Regions from separate parts of the Limosilactobacillus ingluviei str. Autruche 4 genome, predicted to be linked through region 3. Evidence: riboswitches for the same ligand, from Rfam matches in the RefSeq annotation. Region 3 holds a riboswitch; each other region holds the start of a gene.

Region 1 (7,343 bases), on a different contig from region 3:
TTCTTACTTCTTTAGAATAGCACTTAGGAAGCGATTTCGTTAATCGATTGGTTGATGTTTTTTCAAAATTAATTTCACTGGCTGCCCAGCCTTAACTTGAGCCACTACGATCTTGGTCTCATCATTATCCAAGGGCCCTAAATTAATTTCGACCCCTTCTTGATAGGCGGCCACTTCTTCCACCCCTAACAGTCGCTCGCTAATCAAGCGCCGCACGCTACGCAAAATATTTTGCCGTTCGCGTTGCTTTTCGACCGCCGCTTGCAAAGTGTAGCCTTCATCCAAGAACTCTTTGATCTCCATTACCTTTAATAAGGAAAAAAAGTTAAATTTATGGTTCTGATTTTTTTGGGCTTGGTGAGAAGTAATATAGCCCTTCTTTTCCCAATACCGAATTTGCCGGGCTGAGACCCCCGCGACCCGGGCCATTTCCGATAAGGGCAATTGAGCCTTTTCCATTGCCGTCTTAAAGACTTTGGGAAAGATTCGCATGATTTTCCCCCCTGTGTAATTTGCCAAAACTTGGGGAACTGACCAGCGTAACATACCGGCAACTCCCCGCCAACAAAGAGTAGTGTCACACTTTTCGCTAATTTTGTCAAATTATTTGACAATAATAGTGGAAAGAGTTACATTAGTTGCTGTTGATTTTTACTAATAAAAAGAAAGAAGGGTTTGCCATGTCTGCCAATCATACGGCAATGGATATCAACGGGAAGCCATACAACCGGACCGTGCTCGTCGCGGTCTTGACGATGGGTTCCTTCTTTACCATGTTAACTGGGACCTTCTTAGCGACTGCCTACCCCGCAATTATGAAGTCCTTTGACGTTTCGACTTCGACGGTGCAGTGGCTAACGACGGCCTTTATGCTGACTAACGGGATCATGATCCCGGTTTCTGCTTGGTTAATCAATAAATTTAACTCCCGGACCATGTACCTGGGGGCCATGGCAACTTTCCTGCTCGGGACGGTGATTGCCTTTGTCGCTCCCAACTTCCAGATCTTAATTGTGGCCCGGATCATCCAAGCCCTGGCCGTGGGGGTAACCATGCCCCTTAACCAAACGATCATGCTGTCAGTCTTTCCTCCTGAACAGCGGGGGAGTGCCATGGGCATGGTCGGTATCGCCATGGGATTAGCCCCGGCCGTGGGACCAACCATGTCCGGGATCATTGTTGACAACTATTCCTGGCGGGATCTCTTTGGCGTTATCATTCCCTTTATCATCATCATTTTGATTATCGCCTTCTTTGTGATGAAGCCGGTCTTACGGGTTCACCAACAGCCCCTCGATTTCTGGTCGGTCGTCACCTCAACGATCGGGTTTGGGGGCCTATTATACGGGGTCTCGGAAGCTTCCAGCCGCGGGTGGGGCGACCGCTTAGTGCTGGGCTTTATCATTGTCGGGCTGATCTTTATCGCCCTCTTTATTCACCGGCAGCTGAAGTTAAAGGATCCGTTCCTGGAAATGCGGGTCTTTAAGCACCCTGAATTCGCCTTGGCCGCCGTCTTGTCCAGTGCGGTCAACCTGGCCATGATCGGGGTTGAAATGCTGTTGCCAACTTACATCCAAACGATCCGGGGGGAAACGGCCTTTCACTCTGGCTTAATGTTATTGCCCGGGGCTTTGATGATGGGGTTCATGCAACCAATTACCGGACGCCTCTTTGATAAGTACGGGGCCCGGCGCTTGGCAATTGTTGGTTTAACGATGCTCTTGATTGGGACGGTGCCCTTTATGACCCTGACCGATAAGACGCCGGTCCTTTCCATTATTGTCTTCTACGCCATTCGGCTCTTTGGGGTGTCGATGGTCTTCATGCCAGTCACAACTTCCGGGATGAACGTATTGCCGATTGCCGAGATGTCCCACGGGACGGCCGTTAACAATACTTTCCGGCAAACGATGAGTTCGATTGGGACTGCCATCATGACGACCGTCTTAACCAACGTTCAAGATGCCACCAAGCCTGCGCACAGCTTGTTGACCTCGGCGCCCCTGGTTTACAAGGGCCATGCCATCAACGCGGCCTTAAATGGGTTCCGGGCAGCCTTCGGGGTGTCCGCCATTTTTGCCGTCGCCGCCTTGGTCTTAGCCTTCTTCTTAAAGAAGGAAAATACCGTGCGTTCTATTGATGTCACCGATTTACCAAAGGAGGGTTAAGCGATGATTATTTTACTGGTTATTCTCAGTGCCCTGAGCTTTTACCTCTTTGGGGCCGTATGGGTCGAAAAAGCCAGTCACTTACTGTGGGCTGGGCTGTCCTTAATCATTTTGGTGGCTTCCGTAACGGTCTTTGCCCTCCATGATGTCAACCACTTGGGGATGAAGACGGTCACCACCACGCAGACGGTTTCCCTGGCTTCGGTCAATCCGCAAGCTAATTTGCTGGTGTACAAGCAATTGGGGACCGGCAATGAAAAAGTCTACGTTTATAAGACCGACATTCACCAAAAAAAGACCAAGCACACCTGGGTCGACAGCAAGGCCACCACGAAGCTGACGCAGACCACCGGGGACGCCAAAGTGGTAATCAAAACGCAAAAGTACGTCTATGCCAACGGCTTTGCCAAGGCCATGTTTGGGATTTTAGGGGATAACAACGAAACCAAGCACCGCAGCTACGATTTCCAAGTCAACCCAACCTGGGCGGTCATCAATACGCACCAGGCGGCCCAACTTACCAAGCAGCTTAAGCAGCCTGCCGCCCAAGCGCAAATGAAAACGGTGATTGCCAGCCAAGTTAAGCAACGCATGGCCCAAGCCCTGCAACAAAATCCACACTTAACGCCGGCCCAACAAGGGGCCTTACAGCTGCAATTCACGAATGAAGCTAAGGCGCAAGCCATTCAACAGTTAGTCAAATAGCAAGGCTAGGAACTCCGGGACCCCAGCGGCTCCGCGGTTCCTTTTTTCTTACTTTTAATCAGTTTAAAAGCGCGGTAAGATAGGGATAATGATATGTTTCTACCTATTAATAGTTTGGAGGGAAAATTATGACCCAGTTGCAAGCTCAATGGTTAACCTTGGCGGATGGCCACCGTATGCCCCAAGAAGGCTTTGGCGTCTATAAACTGACCGACCAGGCCAGCATGACGACCGCCATCAAAAGTGCCTACCAAACCGGCTACCGGCTGTTTGATACCGCCCAACTCTATGAAAACGAAGCCTTGCTGGGGGTAGCCTTAAAGGAATTAGCCGTCCCCCGGGATAATTATTTTGTAACCACGAAAGTCGCGGAACAAAACCAAGGTTACCAGACCACTATCCAGTCGGTTAAGGAATCCTTGCGCCGCTTGCAGTTAGATTACGTCGACTTGCTGCTGGTGCACTGGCCGATGCAAGCCCACTTCTTTGCGACCTGGCAAGCCTTAGAAGACTTGCAGGCCCAAGGTTTGACCAAATCAATTGGGGTCTCTAACTTTGGGATCGTTCACTTGCAGCTGTTAGCCACGCAAGCCCACCAACGGCCGGTCGTCAACCAAGTCGAACGGCACCCGGGCTTAAACCAAGCGGCCTTAATCAAGTACCACCAAGCCCACGGGATCGTAACCCAAGCCTGGTCACCCCTGGCCCGGGGCAAGTACTTACAGGATCCGGTACTGACTAAAATCGCGGCGGCCCACCAGAAATCAGTCGCCCAAGTAATTTTAAAGTGGCATTTACAAGGCGGGGTGGCCATCATTCCAAAATCGGCGCACCCGCAACGGATCGCCGAAAACGCCGCGTTGACTGATTTTACCCTCAGCGCTGCGGAAATGGCCCAAATTGACGCCCTGAATCGCTTTGCCCGGGATGGGCGCGAACCCGAATTGGTTTATGAAAATAACGTGCAATACCCCCGGTAAGCAAAATTTGATTATCGTCCTGGCCTTGCTGGCCAGGACTTTTTTTGGTTCCCCGCCCTTTATGACAAAAGATTACAAAGCGCGCAAGGCTTGTCCTGACTGGGTTTGGTCCTTGTGCTTACCTAACTTGGCTCGCTAAAATGACGATCGCAACCTTTCTGTAATAAACCAGGCAAATTTGAAGCTTTTTCCCCCGTTTATCGCTGGGAAGCAAAAAAAGTTGACCTTTTTCGAATTTTTTCCGAGATTTTTTCGCTCTTTCCGCCGGCAAAGTTTGGTCGGCCAAAAAAGCGATCAGAACAGTCATGCTTCCCCTTACATTCAAGTTAGGTAAATCGTTATATTACAAAAGATTACGAAATCCCCCCGTTTTCCCCGTCCTTCGCAATTCGCTTGTTATCTGTTCGTAACCTTGAGCGGTTATGATAGTAACCGTCGAAAATATGAACGAACAAAGAAAAGGATGGTTAAATTACCCTATGTTAAAGAAAAGCATGTTAACTACTGCAGCAACTCTTGGCATCGCCGCTTTTGGGATCGCAGCCGGCTCCACGGTTGCCAGCGCGGACACGACGTACACCGTACAAGCCGGTGACACCCTGTCTTCAATTTCCCAAAAGTTTGCCAACAGCTCCGTTGACAAGCTGGCCCAAGACAACAACATCCAAAACGTCAACTTGATCTACGTTGGCCAACAACTCTTGATCAAGGACAACGGCGAAACGACCCAAGCGCCAGCTCAAACGGCAGCCCAAGCTGCGCCAGTCCAAACGACGCAAAGTCAAGCTCCGGTTTACTACGCGCAACAACCAGCTGCGCAAAGCAACTACGGCTACCAAGCTCAAGCTACCAGCTCATACACGGCGAACCTGGGCGGGAACGAAGCCGCAGCCCAAGCTTGGATTGCCCAACGCGAATCTGGTGGAAGCTACACGGCCCGGAACGGCCAATACATCGGGAAGTACCAACTTTCCGCTGCTTACTTAAACGGTGACTACTCCGCTGCCAACCAAGAACGGGTTGCCCAACAATACGTGGCTTCCCGTTACGGTTCTTGGACCAACGCCCAAGCCTTCTGGCAACAACACGGTTGGTACTAAAAATTACTTTAACTGAATGTAAAAAAAGGAATGGCGCTTTCATGCCATTCCTTTTTTGCGTTAGCGCCACCTTTGTTGTTCGTAGGCCATCTGCCAAAATTGTTCCTCATAATAACAAGATTTTACAAAGGCCTGGCGCATCTGCTCGTGGGCCGCTTCGTCCAGTGGTGCCGCCAATTCGTCGACGATCGCCCGCATCTGGTTGGTACTACTGGAAAAATCATCACTGGCGTAACTGTCGAAAAACTCCTGGTAAAGCGGGTTGGGACTGTGTTTTTGCGCCAACCGTCGGCCAACCTCATTGTAGAGCCAGTAGCACGGCAAGAGGCCGGCCGCCAGGGCCGCCTTGCCGTGGGCCTGGTTTTGGTAGGCCATGTGAGTCTGATAGGCATAATTGGTCGGCGCCGGTTTGGTGGCCGCCAATTCGACCGCCGAAAGCTTCAACTCAGCGTGGAGGCGCTGACGGGCCAGGTCTTCCCCCTCACCGAGGCTGGTCAAAATTTGGGCCAGCGCCGTATTAAGCTGGGCGGCCAGGACCTCGTGCAAGCGACCAAACATTTCTAGGTACTGGTGATCTTGGCGCAAGTAGTAGCGAAAGGTCGCCAACGGCAGGGTCCCGTCACTCAGGCCAACGATAAAGGGGTGAGCCAGGCTGCGGGCCGTGGCAACCTCAATCACGGGAGTCAAAGTAGCGGTAAACTGTGTCTCTTTCATAACTTCCTTTCCGGACGTTGCCCCGCCCCGCCGGAAAAGGGACGAAAAAAGCGCCACTTCTCCCGAAACAGCGCTAAGCGTAACGTCCCTTCGCGAGGATTAACTCACAGGTTCAAGGGATCCGTCCGTTTGCGGACATCTCAGCTCGGCACACGAGCACTCCCGGTTACAATGGTTGTTTTTATTATAAGCCCAACGTCTCCCTAAGCCAACTGGTCCCACAAAGTTTGCAGGGCCGCCGGCAGGGGACTGGTCAGAGCCACGGGGGCCTGGGTAAAGGGATCGGTGAAGGCCAAGCTGGTCGCATGCAGGGCCTGGTGATCACTGCGGCTCAGGTCACCGCCGTAGAGGTGATCGCCCACCAAAGGATTACCCAGCCAACTCAAGTGGACCCGGATCTGATGGGTGCGGCCCGAGTGCAGGCGCAGACGCACCAGGCTATAGCCGGCCTTTTCTTGTTCGACCCAGTACTCGGTCTTGGCGGGCTGGCCGGCCGGATCAATCACCCGGGCCGCCTGGCCGGCTACCCGCAGAATCGGTTGGTCAATCACGCCGTGCGCGGCCGGTAAGTGCCCACTCACGATTGCCCGGTACTCTTTTTTAACCGCGTGGCTTTCCACCTGGGTGCTGATCATGCTGGAAGCGACCCGATGCTTGGCCACCAGCAACAAACCGCTGGTAAACCGATCCAAGCGGGTAATCAAATGGGGCCGCAAATCGACACTCTTTTGGGCCACTAAGTACCCCTTGACCCGGTTTAAAGCGGTATCGGCTTGTTCCGTGGGTCCCGGGACTGAAGCCAGCCCCGCGGGTTTGTCAATCACCAGCCAGTTGGCATCCTCATAGGCAATCTGTAAGGGGCCATGACTGACTTGGACGGTGGGATCCGCCATTTCTGGTGCCACCTTAATCGTCAGCGGCTGGTTGGGTAAAATTTTGGTCGTCGGGCGGACCGGCCGGTGATCAACCAAGAGCTCTCCGGCCCCATTTTTAATATCATTGAATAAGCGGTGTCCCATCCCCAACGACTGGAGGTAACGCTTAATTTTAATCGGCTCTGTGCCACGGTACTGCCAAGTATTTTCCATGCTTTCATCCTTTCTTTGCCAAGAAAAAAGAGGCCGGGAATTTCCCGACCTCTTACACATACGGTCCATACGAGACTCGAACTCGTGATCTCATCCGTGACAGGGATGCGTCCTAACCAAAACTAGACCAATGGACCATTTCCTTAAGCACAAATAATAATATACCGGAAGTCCCGGCCGCCGTCAACATTTTTCCATGAATTCTTGCGAAATTCCCGAAAAAAATGTAGGTTAGTAACAGAAGTTATCTTTCGTGAGGGGGAACTATGCAAAAAATTATCCAAACCAGCCAAGCCCTGTGGCAACGCTACGCGAAGGGCTTGAAGCTGGTCTTCGTTACTTCCGTGGTGTTATTTGTCATCATCAGCTTAGGAAACTTTTTTAAGACGGTCAATTGGGACCAAGTCACAACCGAACTGACCCGGCAGTCGTGGACCACTTTAGTGCTCTTAAGTCTGGGGGGCCTCGTCGCCGTCTTGCCGATGACTGGCTACGACATTGCCATCACGCACCTGTTACCTGGTAAATTTAAGCCCTTTTACATCTTTCGCAGCGGCTGGATTACCAATACATTGACCAACGTGGCTG
Region 2 (7,343 bases), on a different contig from region 3:
CCCTAATAAGAGCAGCCAGAGCCAAGCGACTTGCCCAAAGCCCTGGTCACCAACGGCCAAACCGGTACCGGCAATGATGATAATGACAGCAATGCCCAATAAAGTTGGCAATAATTGCGACCAAAAGGCCCGCTTCGCGTGGTAAGCAATCGCAAGGTTGGGCTGCTGGATGTGGGTGGCTGCCAGCCAGGCAATTAACGGGAACAGCACCGGCATAAACAGGATGCTGAAGTAGCTCAAGCAGGCCAACAATTTCGTGGGGGTGTCCATGATAACAGGTTGGTTCTTCATTGGCGCCTCCAAAATTCGGGTGATAAAAGTAACTACTCCTATCTTACCGAAATTATTATGGAAAGGCAATTAAGACGACCTGAGCCAAACCGAAGCTCCCCACAAAGCGCAACCAATCAATTTTTGAAAGCGGGATCGGTTGGGCCACCGTCCGTGGTTGATTTTCCACAAAGCCGTGCGATTCCATTGCTTGGGCTAATTGTTCCGACCAGGTAATCGCGCTGAGGATTGCTTTGAAATACAAACGTGGCGACCAAAAACTCAGGGTTACGCCCCGCATTTGCCCGGCGGCTTTAATCGTTTTAACCGCCGTTACGATCCGGGGCAATAAGTTGATCGCCGCTAAGGTGCCATAGGCAAATTTCGCTGGCAAGTGAGCGTTTTGTTCGAGCGACCGCGCCAAGCGTAAGGGCGGGGTACTTAGGGTCACGGCGCTGCCCAAGAGGACGTAAACGTAGACCCGGCTGGCCAATACGGCCGCAAAAAACCAATCGTGCCCCGGGGTAAACAGCCCGATGGTGATTGAGAGCGTTGCTGCCGGAATGGCCGGCACGACCAGTAAGCGCAGCAGGGTTAGCAGCCCGGGCCGCGTGGCGATGACTAATCCGAGCCCCACGGCGATCAATAGGAGGTTGACAACCAATTTTTGGGTAAAGGAGATTTCTAACGAGAGTAACAGGACTAATAATAACTTGAGACTTGGGTTCATGAGCGTACCTCGGCAAGATCTTGGAGCTGCTGGTGGCTTAAGTGCAGGTGACAATCCACCCACCCCGCCAAGCCAGCCAACTGGTGAGAAACCACGATGATGGTGGCCGGTTGAACGGCTTGGCAAGCCGTGATTAACTGCCGGACGGCTTGGGCCGAGGCGGCATCCAGCCCGGCAAAAGGTTCATCTAACAATAGGACCGGTTGGCCCATCATCAGCATGACTAATAATTGGAGCTTCTTTTGCTGCCCCCCGGACAAGGAGTAGACGACCCGGTCTGCTAACCCTGTGAGTCCTAGTAGGTCAATGGCTGCCGTTAGGTTGGCGGGGGTGAAGTAGGGGTGGCGTCCCTGCGCTTGGCTGAGGGCTAATTCTTCGGCCATGGTGACGTTTAGGAATTGGTCAGCGGCGTGCTGGAAGACCAAGCCGACTTGCCGGCCCCATTGCCGGGGCCGATACTTTTGCAACGAGCGCCCCTGCAGGGTTAATTCGCCTTGGTAGGGAACTAATTTGGCCAGGCACTTTAAGAGCGTCGATTTGCCACTGCCGGATTCGCCAGTCAGCAGGGTAATTTTGTTAGCCGGAATTTGGCAGTTGGCCTGGTCTAATAAGCGTTGGTGGGGGCGCTCAAGGACCAGCTTGCGCCCCACGATCGCGGCCGGCCAGGTCCTTGCGGCTTGGGTGGGCAGGGCAATCGGCTGAGCGGCGGCCGTTAAGAGGGCTTGCGCCGCCGCTTCAGGCAGCTGGGTTGCTTGATGGGCCCGGTCAAAGCGGATGATTTGTGGTTGCACCGCTTGGTAATTGGCCAGGTCGTGGTCGGCAATAATCACCGTTTTACCAGCGGCCACTTGGGCTTGTAATTGTGCTAACAATAAGGCCCGGTTCTTGGCATCGAGGCTGGCGAAGGGCTCATCTAATAAGATGACGGGCCGGTGCATAGCAATCACGACTGCTAAAGCCGCCCGTTGTTTTTCCCCCCCGGACAAGGTCGCAAACTGGCGGTCCGCCAGGTCACTGATGCCCACGGTCGCAAAGGCGTCCCGGATGCGATGGCGCATTTGGTGCCGGTGAACTTGCAGATTTTCGAGGGCAAATTCGGCCTCGTGTTGGGGCGTATCCAGGGCAAACTGGAGACTCGGGTCTTGAAAAAGCATCGCCGTTTCTTGTGGGGCCAAGTTAATCGCGGCCTGCGCGTTTAAGTGACCGCCGTATTTTGGCAACAGCCCGGCCAAGAGGCGCAACAGGGTCGACTTGCCACTGCCTGAGGGGCCATAAAGGAGGGTAAAGCTGCCCCGGGGAATGGTCAGGTCGGCGAGCTGAAGCACTGGTTGGTGGGCCTGGTAACTAAAGATCACGTTTTGGATCGTAATTGGGTCAGTCATAATTAAGCGGGTTTAATGACGTGGGCGCGTTCCAGTAAGTTGGCAATCAACTTAACCAGCACCCCGCAGAAGACAAACATGGAAATAAAGCGTGCGACTAGCAAGATCAAGTTGAGCCCCAGGCTAAAGTGGGCGTAACCGTTCCGGAACCAGTCCCACCCGAAGGTAATCAGCGTCGCAAAGAAAGTTGATGAAGCCAGCCCGAGCCAATCGTAATGCTTGTAGCGCGTAACGGCGAACCCAAGCTCGGTCGCAACCCCTTGGACAAAGCCGGAGATCAGATTAGCGGCCCCCCATTGGCCACCTAAAAACATTTCACCGGCGGCCCCGAGAAATTCACCGAGAAAGGCCGCCCCGGGCCGGCGTAAGAGCATGGCTGCCATCGGACCGGCCATGCACCACAGGCCCATGGTTAAATCATTGGCCATGGGGCCTAAACCAACGGGCGTTAAGAGAATGGAAAAACCATTGTAGATAAAGTCCCCGGCGTAATAGATCACCCCGAAGATGATCCCGATTAGCGCCAGTAGGATAATATCCTTTAAGTGATAACGTGTCGACATAATACTTCCCCCTGGGAAAAAGAAATTTCAATCCCATGTAAAAACGCTCCCAAGCATTCGTCTGGGAGCGCGGGTTAAATTCGTCTTCAAAGATCTACCGAATGTAACTCCCTACGCTGGTACTAACCAGATCAGGTTAATGGGTATCATCTCAGCCAAAGGCACCCCAGACATGGTAATTGATGCCTTCATTGTAGCGAATCACCCGGGAAAGATCAAGCCGAGGGAGCTACTAAATGTGGTAACCGGGGCTTTAACGCAATTGGGGAAAAGCGGCGGGACAATTATGCACAGACTGTGGATAAATTTGGGGACAACATGGTGAAGGATTGAGGATAATAAGAATGATAGGCTATTTGCAAGGTGTGGAAAAGGTGGGAGTTATCCCCAAGATTTGGTGGATAAGTCGGTTACTTTGGGGATAAGTTGGGGATAAGTTATAACCATCAGTCCAATTTCAAAACCACGGAATGTGGTTAAAAAATTGGCTGGGAAAATATCCCGTCTGCTGATACCACGTTCCGTGACTTTAACGACAAAAGAAAAAGCTGAGCGGGAATTGCTCAGCTTGTGATGATTCAGCGGAGATTAGTGTTGTTTGAACAAGTTAGTCAACAAGTCCATAAAGGTGGCCAGGTAACGGTCCTTATCAACGTTGACTGCGACTTGCACATTCGGGTTCGGTTCGTTGAGCCGGTCCTTGTCCCCAATCGTGCGGGCGTAGTTGTGTTCATCGTAGATCACCTTCATAAAGAGGCTGATCGTTTGAACGAAGGATGGGTCCAAAGAAACCCCAACCGCCAGTGGGTCGTGCAGAGCACAACCATTCTTGTCGATGTCTAAGTTGTAGTAGGCATCGATGTAGAAGTCGGTAATGTCGGCAAAGGCTTGACCGGCCTTCGTGCCAAGGTCGCGCCATTGTTGGGTTTCCTTCTTGGTCAAGAGGGTTCGCAAAGTAACGTCCAAGCCGACCATCGTCAATGGTAAATCACTGGTCAAGACGTCGTTGGCAGCCTTGGCATCTTGGTTGATGTTGGCTTCCGCCACGTCCGTCACGTTCCCTTCGACAGTCAGTGCCCCACCCATGAAGGTAACGTTGCCGATCAAGTGGGCAATTTCCGGATCCTTCTTTAAGGCCGCCGCTAAGTTAGTCATTGGGCCGGTTGGGATGATGATCAAGTCCTTGCCGTACTTGTGGGCGGCTTCAATGTAGAAGTCCACCCCAGACATTTCTTCTAAGGGGCGCTTTGGGGCCGGCAGGTCGACGTCGCCGATCCCGTTGTCACCGTGAATGTCCTTGGAAACTTGCATCACCTCAAAGTGATCGCTGGTGCTGGAATGTGGCAAACCTAAGAAGACCGGTACATCTTCTTGGCCTAACAATTCCAACAGCTTCAAGCTATTTTCTGCACAAACATCAAGCAAGTTGTTCCCGTAAGAAGAAACGATCCCGATCAGATCTACGTCGGGAGCGGCCACGGCGTAAGCGATTGCTAAAGCGTCATCCACCCCAGTATCTAAGTCGAGAATCATTTTCTTTTGAGCCATATTAGTCCCTCCAAATGTTTTCTATGCGTTTGTTCAAGTAGTAACGTTTTACTCCTTAATCATACCGAATCATGAAAGGGAATACAATTGGCAATTGCGGTTTTTTGCGCCGGTGGGGGGCCAATGCTACAATAAAACTACTGAAAATTAGCGGAAATGAGGCAAAAAAGATGACCGAAAAGATGTATGACGTCACCATTGTCGGTGGCGGGCCAGTGGGGATGTTTGCGGCCTTTTACTGTGGGCTGCACGAATTAAACGCGCAACTGATCGAAGCCTTGCCAACCTTAGGGGGCCAACCCGCCGCGCTGTACCCAGAAAAACAAATCTGGGATGTAGCCGGTAAGGCGGGGGTGACCGGGCGCCAACTTGCGGCGGACTTAGCGGCCCAGATGGCGATTGCCCCGGTGGACACGGTGGTCGGCCAGATGGTCACCAACGTGCAAAAAGATCCGGATGGTTGCTTTACGATTACGACCGACCAAGCCACCTACCGGGCCAAAGCCGTTTTAGTGGCGCTTGGCAAGGGCGCTTTTACCCCCCGGTCCTTAGCGCTGCCGGGTGCCGCTGAACTTGATGACCAGCAGTTGAGCTACTTTGTCACGCAGAAGGCCGATTTTGCGGGGCAAGACGTAGTGGTTCTCGGCGGTGGGGATTCCGCGATCGACATGGCCTTGATGTTGGAACCAGTAGCCAAAAGCGTTAAGTTGGTTCACCGGCGCGACCAGTTCCGGGCGCTGCCTAAGATGGTGTCGGACTTGCAAACGTCAGCGGTAGAAATTTTAACGCCCTATTTGCCAAAGGAAATCAGCAGTCAAGCAGATGGCAAGGTTAGTTTGACCCTCAAGAAAATGAAGAGCGAAGAAGAATTGACCCTTACCCCGGATCGGGTGTTGGTCAATTACGGTTTTACCTCCAATAATGCCGCCCTCAAGGACTGGCAATTAGACCTGGCGAGTGAACACCATTTGATTCAGGTTGATTCGACGATGCAAACCAGTGTGGCGGGCGTGTACGCCATTGGGGACGGGGTAACCTACCCGGGGAAAGTTGCGCTGATTGCCAACGGCTTTGGGGAAGCGCCAGTGGCCGTAACGGCCCTGGCCAAAGCGCTCTATCCCGATAAGCGCCTGGCGATGCACAGTTCATCAATGAAGATCAAGGCATAGAAAAAAGCCCCGCCGCGGGGCTTTTTTCTATGCCTTAATTGTTGCCATCGGGGTTGGTAATCTTAATCCGGTTGGAACTGGTTGACGAGTGGTTCAACTCTGGCGCATCGGTGGAGAAGAGATCGGCGGTTGTCTTCTGGCCGTTTTGCGCAAAGAGGCTGGTGGATTTATTGCCGAGCTTGCGGTCCTTTTGCTCCAGTTTTTGCAACCCGTTGGAGTAGTTGTAATCACTAGCGTTGACCTTCTTAAAGCCCTTCGGCGTGTAGAAACGTAAGAGGTTCTTTTGGTTGAGGGCATCCGAGAGGTGCAATTCCTTAGTGACAAAGCGTTGGTCGGCTTCGACTTGCTTTTGTTCTTTGGCCGTTAAGTGGGCAATCTTCCCCGTGGTCGTATCATAGATCGTCCCGTTGACGCTGGTGTACTTTGGTGTCACAAAGTCTTGATTGCGAAAGGCCACCAACTGCCGGTGTTGACTGGAGAAGAGGTCGGTCCCAAACATAATGTAGCGCTTGGTGGAAATCCCCAAGAGGTGCAGCAAGGTCGGCAAGACGTCGATTTCGCCTCCGTAGGTTTGGTAGATCTTCCCCTGGTCGGTTCCGGGGATGACAAACATCAAGGGAACCCGTTGCAGCATGGCGTTGTCGAAGTCGGTCCAATCTTCGTTGGAACGCCCTAAGACACTGGCCAGGTACTTGTTTTCAGAGTTGGAAATTCCGTAGTGGTCCCCATAGATCATAATCAAAGAGTGCTTTGCCAGGCCGGATTTGTCCAGGTAAGCAAAGAATTCCTTGAGCGACTGGTCCAGGTAGTGGGCAGTGACAAAGTAGTCATTGACGGCGGTATTACCCGTGTCAACAGTCGTGAAGTTCGGGTCCTTGTCTTCGCTGTCCAATTCGTACGGGAAGTGGTTGGTAACGGTGATGTACTTGGCGTAGAACGGTTGTTGCAAGTGTTCCAAGTACTTAATCGAATCCGCAAACAACAACTTATCCTTCAAGCCATACCCGGTGGCCTTGTCGCCGGAAGTATCGTAATACGAAGCGTCGAAGAAGTATTGGTAAGCCAGGTTCTTATAGACGTTATTACGATTCCAGAAGGAGGCGACGTTGCCGTGGAAGACCGCAGTCGAATACCCACCCCGTTGCTCTAAGATGGCCGGCGCGCCTTCGAAGGTATTGTCGTTGCCCAGCGTCGCAAACAGGGAGCCTTGTGGCAGGCCAAAGGTGCTGGTTTCCAGCATGTTTTCGGCATCGGAGGTCTTCCCCTGACCGACTTGGTGGAAGAAATTGGCAAAGGCGTAGGTGCTGTTGCTGTGGTAGAGCGAGTTTAGGAAGGGGGTAACTTCTTGGTTGTTGATCTTTTTATCAATTAAGAACTGCTGGAAACTTTCCAGGTGGATCACAATCACGTTTCGGCCCTTAGCAATCCCGTACAGTTGGTCGTTGGGTTTGGCGTAGTTGGTATCGGTAAACTTCTTTACCTTTTCCAGCTGGGCTTTCGTAGCCGACTTACGCATGTTGTAAGTGTGTTGGGACCGTACCAGATCGTAACCAGTAAAGGTATCGATCCCCAGGTATTTTACAATGTAGGTCCGGTCAAAGGTCCGCCCTAACAACTGTGGGCGATCAAATTCGGCGACCATGATGTTGAGTCCTAAAATCAAGAGACCGACCGAAGTAAC
Region 3 (7,343 bases):
TTTGCGACGATTAAGCAAGCCGTCGCGGCCGGGACCTACCAACCAAAGGGGGTGGCGTAATGGCTTATTTGCAAATTTTAAAGCCGGGGATCCAAACCACGGTCCAAGACGCGGGGCGGCCCCAGCACCAACGCGATGGCTTCCCCGAATCTGGGAGCATCGATCAGGGGGCGGCCCGGGTGGCCAACCTCTTAGTCGGAAATGCCGAACAAGCCGCGGTTTTGGAATTTTCCTTGCTCGGCCCGACGATTGAGTTCAGCGCGCCCACCTTTATCGCCCTGACTGGGGCGGAATTTGCGACCGACCTCAACGGCGAACCACTGGCGGCCAACCGGTGCTGGCAAGTTCAGACCGGCGATGTCTTGACGATTGGTAACGCGACGAAAGGACGGGTCGGCTATTTGGCCGTCGCCGGCGGGATCCAGACCCAGCCGGTGCTGGGCAGCCGCTCGACGACGATGCGCTTGCACTTAGGCGGCCTCAACGGTCAGGCCCTGGCGGCGGGGGATTTACTTCCGGTCAAGCGCCAGGTCGTCTTGCCGAGTTACTTCCACCGCCACTTGCCAGCCGAGCGCCTGCCGGAGCAAGCTACGCCAGCCGAAATCCGGTTGCTCAAGGGGCCGCAGTGGGACTGGTTTGATAAAGCGACCCAAACGGCGCTCGTGGACAGTGAATACGAAATCAGCAATCAAGCGGATCGGATGGGCTACCGACTGACGGGGCCCAAGTTAACGGTGCCCGAGCGCAGTCTCTTGTCCACCGCGACCGTGCGCGGGGCGTTGCAAGTCCCAGCCAACGGGCAGCCGATTGTCCTCTTGGCGGACCGCCAAACGACCGGCGGTTACCCGATTATCGCCGTGGTGGCGACGGTTGACCTGGGTTATTTTGCCCAGTGCCAGCCGGGGCAAAAGGTTCGCTTTAAGCTGATCGACTTGCCAACAGCGCAAACCTTATTGGCCGACGTCCGCCAGCCGCTTGATGAACTGGAACAAACGGTAATTACGGGTAAATACAAGCCACCGTACGGGATCAGCCGGGTGGCCAGCCAGCGGATTGCTCGCCTGTTTGAAGACTGATGGTTGGCAGGGTGAAAATTAGAAGGGGTGACCAAGATGAAAATTGATCAAGCAGCGATTGAAACTTTAACCAAGCTGTTGGAAGGCAGTGAATTAACCGAGTTGGAATACCAACAGGGCGATGAAAAAATCAAATTGAAGAAGGCGCCGGCTCCGGTCGTCGAAGCAGTGGCTCCAGTGGCCATGTCAAGTGATGACCAACCAGTTCGCGCCCCGCGGACCGACGTGGTCGAAGGGCATACGATCAACGCTCCGACGGTTGGGATCTTCTATACTGCTAAGTCGCCACAGGAACCACCGTACGTTCAAGTTGGCGATGAGGTCAAGCAAGGCCAAATCGTCGGCGTGATTGAAGCGATGAAGGTCTTTACCAACGTCGTCGCCGATGTGGATGGCGTCGTCGAACGGGTCCTGGTCAATAATGAGGAGGGGGTTGAATATGGACAACCACTTATTCAAATCCAGTAATTCGGTCAGTAAGTGGCCCTTTCACAAGGTCCTGATTGCCAACCGTGGCGAGATCGCGGTGCGGATCATTCGGACCTGCCGGATCTTGGGACTGGAGACGGTCGCGGTTTATTCGGCGGCGGATGCCGAGGCCTTGCACGTTAAGTTGGCCGATGAAGCGGTCAGCATTGGCCCGGCCAACGCTGAACAAAGCTACCTTAACATTGCTGCTTTGATTGGGGCTGCGCAGTTGACCGGGGCGGATGCGATTCACCCGGGCTACGGCTTTTTATCCGAAAGTGCTGATTTTGCCCAGGCCTGCCGGGACAACCACATTAAGTTGATCGGTCCCAGCCCGGCGGTGATTGAAATGCTGGGGGATAAAGAAACCGCCCGCCTAACGATGAAAAAGGCCGGCTTGCCGGTGGTCAAGGGGAGCCAAGCGGTCGTAACGACTTTAGCGGAAGCCCGCGCCCAGGCCAATCAAATTGGCTACCCGGTGATGCTGAAAGCCAGCGCCGGTGGGGGTGGTAAGGGGATGCGGATCATTAATTCCGTGACCGATTTGACCCAGCAGTTTGCCACGGCCCAAGAAGAAGCGGTCGCCTCCTTTAACGACAACCGGATGTATTTAGAACAATACCTGCCGGCCCCGCGCCACATTGAAGTCCAAATCATCGCGGACCGTTATGGGCACGCGGTTGCCTTAGGAGAACGGGACTGCACGATCCAGGCCCGCCACCAAAAGGTGATTGAAGAAGCGCCGGCCGTCGTCTTGCCGGCTAACGTCCGTGAGGAAATGTTGCGGCGTTCTGAGCAGGCGGTCAGCCAGCTGAATTACGAGGGGGTCGGGACGATTGAATTCCTCTACAACCCCGACGGCAGTTACTACTTCATGGAAATGAACACCCGGATCCAGGTTGAACACCCGGTCACCGAGCTGATTACCGGGACCGACCTGGTGGAAATCCAGCTCCGCTTGGCGGCGGGGGCCGAATTGAGCACCCGCCGGCCCCAACCGTTTGGCTTTGCCCTGGAGTGCCGGGTCAACGCCTTAACGCCGGGGCAAATTACCGGCTTGCACCTGCCGAGTGGGCAGGGGGTCCGGATTGAATCGGCCCTCTACCAAGGCTACCGGGTGCCGACCAATTACGACGGGATGATTGCCAAAATCATCGTCTATGGTGACCGTCGCCAACGGGTTCTCCAGCAGATGCAGGCCGTGATTGACGAGACGGTGATCAAGGGGATTAAAACCAACTTGGATTTATTGGAACAAATTCTACAGGAACCGGATTTCCAACGCTTGGCGACTGACGTCAACTGGCTGGATAATCGCTCAAAGGGGGAGTAAAGATGGTCGCAATCGATTTAAACAGTGATTTAGGGGAAAGCTTTGGCCGCTACACCGTCGGTAACGATGAAGCGGTAATGGGCTTGATCACCTCGGCCAACGTTGCCTGCGGGGTACACGCTGGGGATCCCGACGTGATGGCCCAGACCGTGGCGGTCGCGGCCCAGCGCGGGGTCGCGATTGGGGCCCACCCCGGTTTTCCAGACCGGCAGGGCTTTGGTCGGCGCTATTTGGCAATGGCCCCGCTGGAAGTTGAACACCTGGTAACCTACCAGGTCGCGGCCTTGGCGGGCTTTACCAAGGGTCACCGCCTTCACCACGTTAAGCCCCACGGCGCCTTGTACAACGCGGCGGCCAAGGATTACGATTTAGCCCTGGCGATTTGCCGGGGGGTCAAGCAGTTTGATCCCGGCCTGCCCCTGTACGGGCTGGCGGGCTCGGCCTTGCTTCAAGCAGCGGCCGAAGTTGGGCTGCCGGCGCGTTCGGAAGTCTTTGCCGACCGGGCCTACCAGGCGGATGGTTCCTTGGTGCCGCGCGGCCAGGCCGGCGCCGTACTGACGGACGCCCAGCAGGTGGCGGCCCGGACCGTGGCGATGGTGGAAAACCAAGCCGTGACCGCCATTACCGGGGAAACGGTCCCGTTGCAAGTCGATACGATTTGTGTCCATGGCGATAACGAAGCCGCCCTGGCCCTGGTTAAAGAACTGCGGGCGGCGATGCTGGCCCAAGGGATTGAAATCAGCGCGGGTTAAATTTAGCTTAATGCAGTTGGTATAAGAAAGAACAGAGGTGATACAATGCAAAACGGACGTGATTTATCGGCGGCTAGCCGCCACGCCGCCGTCAAGAAGGCGGCGATCGGGGGCGCCTTTTTGATGGCGATGTCAGCGGTCGGCCCGGGCTTTTTGACCCAAACGGCGACCTTTACCCAGGCCGAAGGGGCCAACTTCGGCTTTGCGATTTTAATTTGTATTCTGGTTGATATTATTGTTCAGTTAAACATCTGGCGGGTGATCGTCGTGGCCGGCAAGCGGGCCCAAATGATTGCCAATGACGTGGTCCCGGGCTTGGGCTACCTGCTGTCCGCCCTCGTGGCCCTAGGGGGCCTCTTCTTTAACATTGGGAACGTTGCCGGGGCCGGTTTAGGGTTGAACGTGTTGTTTGGCATTCCCGTCGCGGCCGGGGCGATTATCTCGGCGGTAATTGCCATCGTGATTTTGATCGTGCGCAACGCCTTGAAGGTCGTCGACTGGACGGTCCAAGCCCTAGCGGTGATTGCGGTGCTGGTCTTGGTCTACATGTTGTGCGTGACTAAGATTCCGTACGCGACGGCGGCGGTTCACACCGTTGCGCCAACTAAGATTGACTTCTACTCGATCCTGACGATTGTCGGTGGGACCGTCGGGGGCTACATCTCCTTTGCGGGGGGCCACCGGCTCCTTGAAGGTGGCGCTAAGGGCCAAGCTGATTTGAAGTACGTCAACTTGGGGGCCTTGACCGGGATCGGGCTGGCTTCCGTCATCCGGGTGATGCTGTTTTTGGTTGGGCTGGCGGTCGTCGTGGCCGGCACGACTTTAGATCCAACCAACCCCGCGGCCTCGATCTTTAAGACCGCGGCGGGGGCCTTTGGCTACAAGTTCTTCGGCCTCTTGCTGTTTGCGGCCGGGATGTCGTCGATTATCGGCTCGACCTTTACGTCGACCTCCTTCTTGGATTACGCGGTTAGCGGGCGGTCGGTCAAGTACCGTGATGCTTTGACGATTGGCTTTATCGCCTTTGCGACGGTGGTCTTTGTCTTTATCGGCCAACCGGCTAAGGTGCTGGTCGTGGTGGGGGCCTTGAACGGCTTTATCCTGCCGATTGCCCTGGCAATCTTGCTGGTGGCATCTGGTCGCCAAAAGATCATGGGCGCGGCTTACCGCCATCCGCTCTGGTTAGCGATCACCGGCTGGATCGTGGTCGCTTTCATGGCCTTTGCCAGTGTCAAGACGGTGATTGGTTTCTTCGGTTAGTGTTATTCGGCGGGGCGGGTGCGGCCCGCCTTTTTTAATGCTTTGCAAGCGGGCTGGCCTGGGGTACACTGGAAACAACGACTTACCAAAAGAAAGGAAGGACGGCAAATGATGGCAACCCGCCGGGTCCACTTGATGGGGACCGTAATTGACGTACAAATTGATGATCCTAAGGGGGAGGCGCTGGCCGATTCGGTGGTCGCGCGGCTGAAACTATACGAACACCGCTTCTCGGCCAATGATGAGGCGGCCGAATTAATGCAGGTCAACCACCAGGCCGGCGTGGCCCCCGTTGCAGTGGCCCCAGAATTATTTGACTTGATTGCCCTGGGCAAAAAGTACAGTTTAAGGCCGGACGGCAATCTCAATATTGCCCTCGGTCCGCTGGTTAAACTCTGGCACATTGGCTTTGCCGATGCCCATAAACCTAGTGATGAACAGATCCAGGCCCGCCTGGCCCTGACGGACCCGCACCAGATTGAATTGGATGCTCAGCGGCAAACGGTCTACTTGACCCAACCGGGGATGGAGCTTGATCTCGGCGCGCTGGCCAAGGGCTACATTGCCGATTTGCTGACCGATTTTTTGCGCGCCGCGGGGGTTAAGTCAGCCTTGCTGAACCTGGGCGGCAACGTTGTGGTGATCGGCGGCAAGCGGACCAATGCCGATGGTAATTGGCACGTTGGCCTACAAGATCCAGCCCAGCCGCTGGGGACTTACCGGCGGGTCTTGAATTTGCGCGACCAATCGATCGTGACCTCCGGGATCTACCAACGGAATTTAAAGGCGCACAATCATTTTTACCACCATATTTTTGATAAGCACACTGGCTACCCAACCCCGGCCCAGATTACCAGTCTGTCGATCATCTCGCCCCGCTCGGTTGATGGGGAAATTTGGACAACGATGCTCTTTGGCCAGGACCGGGCGACGATTGAACAAACGGTGGCCCAATTGCCCCAAGTCCGGGCGATCGTGATTGATCAGGCCGGACGACTAACCCAGTGCGCCGGGCCCGGCGCAGTTGCCGTGATGTGAAAAAAGGGTTATAATTAAACCAATTTAAGTAACTGGAGTGCCCGTGGTCCGGGCTGAGATGTACGCAAACGTACGGATCCATTGAACCTGGGAGTTAAGACTCGCGAAGGGACGTTACCAAGCCGATCAAGTAGTGATCGCGCGTTGCGGGTGAGTTGACTCATCGCAACGCGTTTTTTCGTTTCCCGGCCTGGCCGTTCCGGAAAGGAAATGGCAAATGGAAGTTCAATTAATTACTAGTCTGCAGCAGCGGCGACCGCTAGTGTTAGCGGTCACGAATTTTATCACCGCCGGGGCCGTCGCTAATTGCCTCAGTGCGGCAGGAATGTCGCCCTTGATGCCGAGCGACCCGGCCGAAGCCGCGGAATTGGTGGCCTTGGCGGATGCCGTGGTCGTCAATATCGGCTCGGTTGGGGCCGAACAAGCGGCCCTCTTACGGGCCGTTGTTACCGCCGCGCGCCAACTCAAGAAGCCGTTGGTCCTGGATCCCGTGGCGGTCGGGGCCAGCCAGGCGCGCCGGCAGCTAATCACCGAGCTTTTAGCCGGCCCGGTAACCCTGATTCGGGGCAACGCCAGCGAGATTGCGGTTTTGGCGGGGGCGACCAGCCATGGTCACGGGATTGACGCGGGGACCGAGTCCAACTTGGCCCAGGTGGCAGCGGCCTGTGCCAAGCGCCACGCTTGTCTGGTCGTTTTGTCGGGCCCGGTCGATTACGTCAGTGATGGCCAGCATACCAAGGCGCTGCCTGGCGGCAGTCCGCTGATGCCCAAAGTGGTTGGGACCGGGGATATGTTATCGGCCTTTTTAGCCGGTTGCTTGACCTTGCCAATGGCCCCCTTGACGGCGGCCGAATTAGGGACGGCCTACTTTGGTCAGGCCGGCGCCCAGGCGGATGACGGGCAACTTGGGCACTGGCTGAGCAATTTTCTGACGGTGCTCGCTCAAGCCCCACACGACTTTGGAAAGGCGGTGCAGACTAATGACTAAGCCACAATTTCCCCAGGCCCTCTCAATCGCGGGTTCTGATTCCGGTGGTGGGGCCGGGATGCAGGCGGATTTGAAGACGATGCAAATGCGCCACGTCTTTGCGACCACTGTCTTGGTAGCAATCACGGCCCAAAATACCCGCGGCGTCCAAAGGGCCCAGGTCCTACCCCCGGCCATGATTGATGCTCAGTTTGCTGCTTTGGCGGAGGACCTCCAAATTAAAGCAGTCAAAACCGGGATGTTGGCTGATTCCCAGACGGTCCAAACGGTGGTCCAAAACCTGCAGCGCTACGACTTTGGTCCGCTAACCGTTGATCCGGTGATGATTGCCAAGGGTGGGGCGCCGCTCTTGGCTGATGAGGCCGTGGCCACCGTCCGCGACCAGCTCTTGCCGCTGGCCACTTTAGTCACGCCAAATTTGCCCGAGG

Evidence for each region. A riboswitch is a leader RNA that binds a small molecule or an ion and turns the genes downstream of it on or off. The one in region 3 is predicted to bind thiamine pyrophosphate.
Region 1: another riboswitch for thiamine pyrophosphate. It lies ahead of tenA (thiaminase II); the one in region 3 lies ahead of thiM (hydroxyethylthiazole kinase).
Region 2: another riboswitch for thiamine pyrophosphate. It lies ahead of BN54_RS07835 (ECF transporter S component); the one in region 3 lies ahead of thiM (hydroxyethylthiazole kinase).

What each region holds. Positions count from the first base shown of each region.
Region 1 covers NZ_HE997176.1:86,960-94,302, reverse strand. The annotation lists gene BN54_RS08520 (MerR family transcriptional regulator) at 40-492, opposite strand; gene BN54_RS08515 (MDR family MFS transporter) at 681-2,168, shown strand; gene BN54_RS08510 (DUF4811 domain-containing protein) at 2,172-2,873, shown strand; gene BN54_RS08505 (aldo/keto reductase) at 3,002-3,853, shown strand; gene apf (aggregation-promoting factor) at 4,333-4,953, shown strand; gene tenA (thiaminase II) at 5,014-5,667, opposite strand; TPP riboswitch at 5,736-5,841, opposite strand; gene BN54_RS08485 (RluA family pseudouridine synthase) at 5,871-6,755, opposite strand; tRNA gene BN54_RS08480 (tRNA-Asp) at 6,817-6,892, opposite strand; gene mprF (bifunctional lysylphosphatidylglycerol flippase/synthetase MprF) at 7,022-7,343, shown strand, end outside.
Region 2 covers NZ_HE997175.1:107,123-114,465, forward strand. The annotation lists gene BN54_RS07820 (hypothetical protein) at 1-291, opposite strand, end outside; gene BN54_RS07825 (energy-coupling factor transporter transmembrane component T family protein) at 347-1,000, opposite strand; gene BN54_RS07830 (ATP-binding cassette domain-containing protein) at 997-2,382, opposite strand; gene BN54_RS07835 (ECF transporter S component) at 2,385-2,945, opposite strand; TPP riboswitch at 3,037-3,124, opposite strand; gene BN54_RS07840 (nucleoside hydrolase) at 3,534-4,493, opposite strand; gene BN54_RS07845 (NAD(P)/FAD-dependent oxidoreductase) at 4,664-5,662, shown strand; gene BN54_RS07850 (LTA synthase family protein) at 5,697-7,343, opposite strand, start outside.
Region 3 covers NZ_HE997173.1:533,900-541,242, reverse strand. The annotation lists gene pxpB (5-oxoprolinase subunit PxpB) at 1-60, shown strand, start outside; gene BN54_RS02645 (5-oxoprolinase subunit C family protein) at 60-1,076, shown strand; gene BN54_RS02640 (acetyl-CoA carboxylase biotin carboxyl carrier protein) at 1,113-1,544, shown strand; gene BN54_RS02635 (acetyl-CoA carboxylase biotin carboxylase subunit) at 1,516-2,877, shown strand; gene BN54_RS02630 (LamB/YcsF family protein) at 2,880-3,629, shown strand; gene BN54_RS02625 (NRAMP family divalent metal transporter) at 3,675-4,889, shown strand; gene BN54_RS02620 (FAD:protein FMN transferase) at 4,998-5,927, shown strand; TPP riboswitch at 5,951-6,057, shown strand; gene thiM (hydroxyethylthiazole kinase) at 6,145-6,915, shown strand; gene thiD (bifunctional hydroxymethylpyrimidine kinase/phosphomethylpyrimidine kinase) at 6,908-7,343, shown strand, end outside.